Regions from separate parts of the Bradyrhizobium quebecense genome, predicted to be linked through region 1. Evidence: riboswitches for the same ligand, from Rfam matches in the RefSeq annotation. Region 1 holds a riboswitch; the other holds the start of a gene.
What was found. Region 1 has a riboswitch for cobalamin ahead of HU230_RS35930 (TonB-dependent receptor). Riboswitches for the same ligand answer to the same signal wherever they lie in the genome.
Positions count from the first base shown of each region.

Region 2: another riboswitch for cobalamin. It lies ahead of HU230_RS06915 (DUF1636 family protein); the one in region 1 lies ahead of HU230_RS35930 (TonB-dependent receptor).

Region 1 is NZ_CP088022.1:7,513,490-7,515,687, reverse strand. It holds gene HU230_RS35935 (FecCD family ABC transporter permease) at 1-480, opposite strand, end outside; cobalamin riboswitch at 593-790, shown strand; gene HU230_RS35930 (TonB-dependent receptor) at 918-2,198, shown strand, end outside.
Region 2 is NZ_CP088022.1:1,488,124-1,490,321, forward strand. It holds gene cobO (cob(I)yrinic acid a,c-diamide adenosyltransferase) at 1-482, opposite strand, end outside; cobalamin riboswitch at 519-734, shown strand; gene HU230_RS06915 (DUF1636 family protein) at 828-1,202, shown strand; gene cobW (cobalamin biosynthesis protein CobW) at 1,199-2,198, shown strand, end outside.

The sequences.
Region 1 (2,198 bases):
CGCGAGGATCAGGATCAACAGCCCGGCATTGCGGCCGGCAATCACCAGCAGCGCGAACACCGAGCCGAACGCGGCGATGATCGCCACCACCGGCAGCGCGTAGGAACGCACATCGGCGAGGCCAAGCGCGATCACCAGCACGGCACCGAATGCCGCCGATTGCGGCGCGCCGAACAGCGACGGCGAGGCCAGCGGATTGCGCAGCAATCCCTGCAGCGCCGCGCCCGATAGCCCGAGAATACCGCCGATCGCGAATGCCAAAATGGTGCGCGGCAGCCGAATCTCGCGCACGATCACCTGCGCCACGTCGCTGCCGCCGCCGAACAGCGCCTCGATCACCGCAGGCGGCGACAGCCGCACCGGCCCGATGCCGAGCGAGAGCACCAGCAGCACGACCACGAGCGCGAGCAGCGCCGCGGTGGCGCCCCACCGGCGCCGCGCCGCGACCTCGGCCGCCAAGGCAAAATCCTGCACGCTCATTGGATCCATGCTCTTACAGCGATCGCCGTGGCAGACAAGCGACACCCGACAAAAACCGTGGCCAGCTGGCGGCCGCCCCACCTCCGCCGGATTGACTTTGCTGCCCGGCCGAACCCTAGATGAACATGACGGTTCTTTCATGAGATGAAAAGGGAATGCGGTGCGGGGAAACTTCCCCAACGCCGCGGCTGCCCCCGCAACTGTATGCGGTGAATCCTTCGTCACAGGCCACTGGGAATCTCGGTCCTGGGAAGGCGACGAAGGGTAACGACCCGCGAGCCAGGAGACCTGCCGTCAGCCGTGGTCACACGCGAAGATGCCGGTCGGGGAGTACAGGCATGAGCTTCACTTGAGGCTGCAAGCAGCTGGGCCTGCGAGCACGATGGTGAGACTGGTTCGCGGTGACGTGCCACTGACGTTACCGAGGTCTCACTTAGATGTTCTCCAACTCTTCCTCCCGGCGCCGCCGCGTGCTTCTGCTCGCGTCGACGATGATCGTGCCGACCATCATCATCTCGACCGCACGGGCGCAGCAGGCGCCCGCTCCCGAGCAACTTCCGGCGATCGAAATCACCAAGCCGGGCGACCAGAATGTCACGCGCGCCAGGCCGGCCGCTGACGAAGCGCCGGCCCCGCGCCGCCCGGCGCCGGGCACAGGACAGGGCAGCGGGAGCGGATCGGGCTCGACAGGGACCGGATCGGCCACCGGAACGGGCGGCACAGGTGGCCGCCAGTTCGCGGGCATTGTCGGCTCTTCCTCGACCGTGATCACCGCCGACGACATCGCGCATTCGCCGGTGCAGTCGCTGCCGGAGATTCTCGCGCAGGTACCGGGCGTGCAGTTGCAATCGCTTTATGGCGGACCGAACGGCGCCAAGACCGCGGTCGACCTGCGCGGTTTCGGCGCATTCGCCTCCGACAACACCCTGTTCCTGCTCAACGGCCGCCGCCTCAACGACTTCGACAAGGCCGGCTTCGATCTCACCACGATCCCGCTCGATTCGATCGAACGCATCGAGATCACGCGCGGCAACAGCGGTGCGGTGCTCTACGGCGACAACGCGGTGGGCGGCGTGGTCAACATCATCACCAAGACCGGCGCCGGCGGCCCGCCGGCCACGATCCGGGCCGAAGGCGGCTTCGGTTCGTTCAACACCCGCATGGCCGCGGTCTCCGCGGCGCTCAATTCCGGCCCGTGGTCGACCTCGTTCTACGGCAACGGCATCAAGTCCGACGGCTACCGCGTCAACAATGCGCTCAACCAGCGCAACGCCGTCGGCAACGTCAACTACACGACATCCGATTTCACGGCCTTCCTCACCGTCACCGGCAGCGACCAGAAGCTCGGCCTGCCCGGCGGACGGCTGGTCGATCCGTCGATCGGCGTCAACGAGCTGTTCACCGATCGCAGAGGAGCAGCGACGCCATTCGACTATGCCAACCAGCAAACCGCCAGCGTCACCACCGGCTTCACCAAGACGCTGATGAATGGCGTCGACCTCATCGTCGACGGCGGCTGGCGGCAGCGCGAGACGCAAAGCGGCTTCTTCGGCACCGCGCCGACCATCAGCTTCGCCTCGACCTATAATGATGCCGCGCTACAGACCTGGTCGATCACGCCGCGGCTCAGCGTCAAGAACGTGATGTTGGGGATGCCGTCCACGGTCCTGACCGGCATCGACTATTACGATTCGACGTTCCGTGAGGCACGCGGCGCC
Region 2 (2,198 bases), 2.7 Mb from region 1:
GCGATCGCCAGATAATCGTAACGGAGCGCGATGTTGATCTCGTCGAGCACCACCATCCGCAGGCTCGGATCCGCGATCAGCTGCTTGGCTTTTTCCCAGCCGGCCTGCGCTGCCGCGATGTCGCGGGCGCGGTCCTGCGTCTCCCAGGTAAAGCCTTCGCCCATCGCGTGGAATTGACAGAGATCGCCGAAATGCCCGGTGAGCAGCCGGCGCTCGCCGGTATCCCAGGCGCCCTTGATGAATTGCACCACGGCGCAGGGAAAGCCGTGCGCCACGCAGCGCACGATCATACCGAAGGCGGAGGAGGATTTTCCTTTGCCGGCGCCGGTATGAACGATGATCAGGCCCTTTTCACTGCTTTTGGTCGCCATGATCTTGTCGCGGGCGACCTTCTTTTTCGCCATTTTGGCCGCATGCCGCGCATCCAGCGAAGGGTCGGTGCCGACGTCGCGATCGTCAGCGTCGTTTCCATCAGAAATCATCACGTTCCTTCGGCTTGACAAGTGCGAGGCCAGGACGAATGGTGACCCCGCGTTGGTTCCTGTCCTACGACAGGCGAAGAGGGAATGCGATAGGGCTCGGACCGCGAGGTTTGCCCGAAGCGCAGCCGCCCCCGCGACCGTGACCGGAGAGATGCCCAAGCCACTGATTCCCTGATGGAGTCGGGAAGGTGGGCATCACGGGAGAAATCCTACTCCGCAAGCCGGGAGACCTGCCGACGCAGTGTGTTTGAGACCGGCGGACGGGGTGTTCCGCGACGGGGAACGAACCTGTTCACGTCAGGTTCGTGTGCCTCATCGCTTCCCGCAGTCAATCCAGGAAGGGCGATGAGCGTTACACTTCATGTCTGTATCACCTGTCGCGCAGGCCAGACGCTGGCCGAAGGCGAGCCCGCGCCCGGTGCGCGCCTGCATGCCGCGCTTGTTGAGGCCGGCGTGCCCGACGACGTCAATCTGGTTCCGGTCGAATGCCTGTCGGCCTGCAGCCAAGGCTGCTCGGTCGCGCTCAGCGCGCCGGGGCGATGGTCCTATGTCTACGGCCGCCTGTCGGCTGATCATGCCAGGGATGTGATCGCCGGCGCCTCTGCCTATGCCGCCGCGCCTGACGGCATCGTGCCGTGGCGCAGCCGCCCGGAAATCTTTCGCAAGCAATCGCTTGCCCGCATTCCACCCATCGCCGTCGTGCCGGAGGCCGCAGAATGATGACGCTCGCCAAGGTTCCGGTCACCGTCGTGACCGGCTTTCTCGGGTCCGGCAAGACGACGCTGATCCAGCATCTGATCCGGAATGCCAACGGCAAGAAGCTCGCGGTGCTGGTGAACGAATTCGGCAGCGAAGGCGTCGACGGCGAGATCCTGAAGTCCTGCGCCGACGCCAATTGCCCGACCGAGAACATCGTCGAGCTCGCCAATGGCTGCATCTGCTGCACCGTCGCCGACGATTTCATCCCGGCGATGGAGCAATTGCTCGCGCGCCCTGTGAGGCCCGATCACATCGTGATCGAGACGTCCGGCCTCGCGCTGCCGAAGCCGTTGTTGAAGGCGTTCGACTGGCCGGAGATTCGTTCGCGAATCACGGTCGACGGCGTGATCGCGCTGGCCGACGCCGAGGCTGTTGCCGCCGGCCGTTTTGCGCCCGATCCCGCCGCGGTGGATGCGCAGCGCGCGGCCGACGACAATCTCGATCACGAGACGCCGCTGTCCGAAGTGTTCGAGGACCAGATCGCCTGTGCCGATATCGTGCTGCTGACCAAGGCCGATCTCGCCGGAGCCGAGGGGATCAAAGCGGCCAAGGCGGTGATCGCGGCCGAGATGCCGCGCGAGGTGCCGATGTTGCCCATCGTCGACGGCGCGATCGACGCCCGCGTGATCCTCGGTCTTGAAGCGGCGGCAGAGGACGACCTCGCGTCGCGGCCGTCCCACCATGATGGTGAGGACGACCACGAGCACAACGACTTCAATTCCGTGGTGATCGATCTTCCGGAGATTTCAGACGTCGATGCGCTGATCGCGTCGATCAAGGGGCTGGCACGCGAGCAGAACGTGCTGCGGGCCAAGGGCTATATCGCGGTCGAAGGCAAGCCGATGCGGTTGCTGGTGCAATCGGTCGGCGAGCGGGTGAGGCATCAATTCGACATGCCCTGGGGCGCGCGGGCCCGGCAGTCGAAGCTCGTCGTGATCGGCGAACACAGCGATGTCG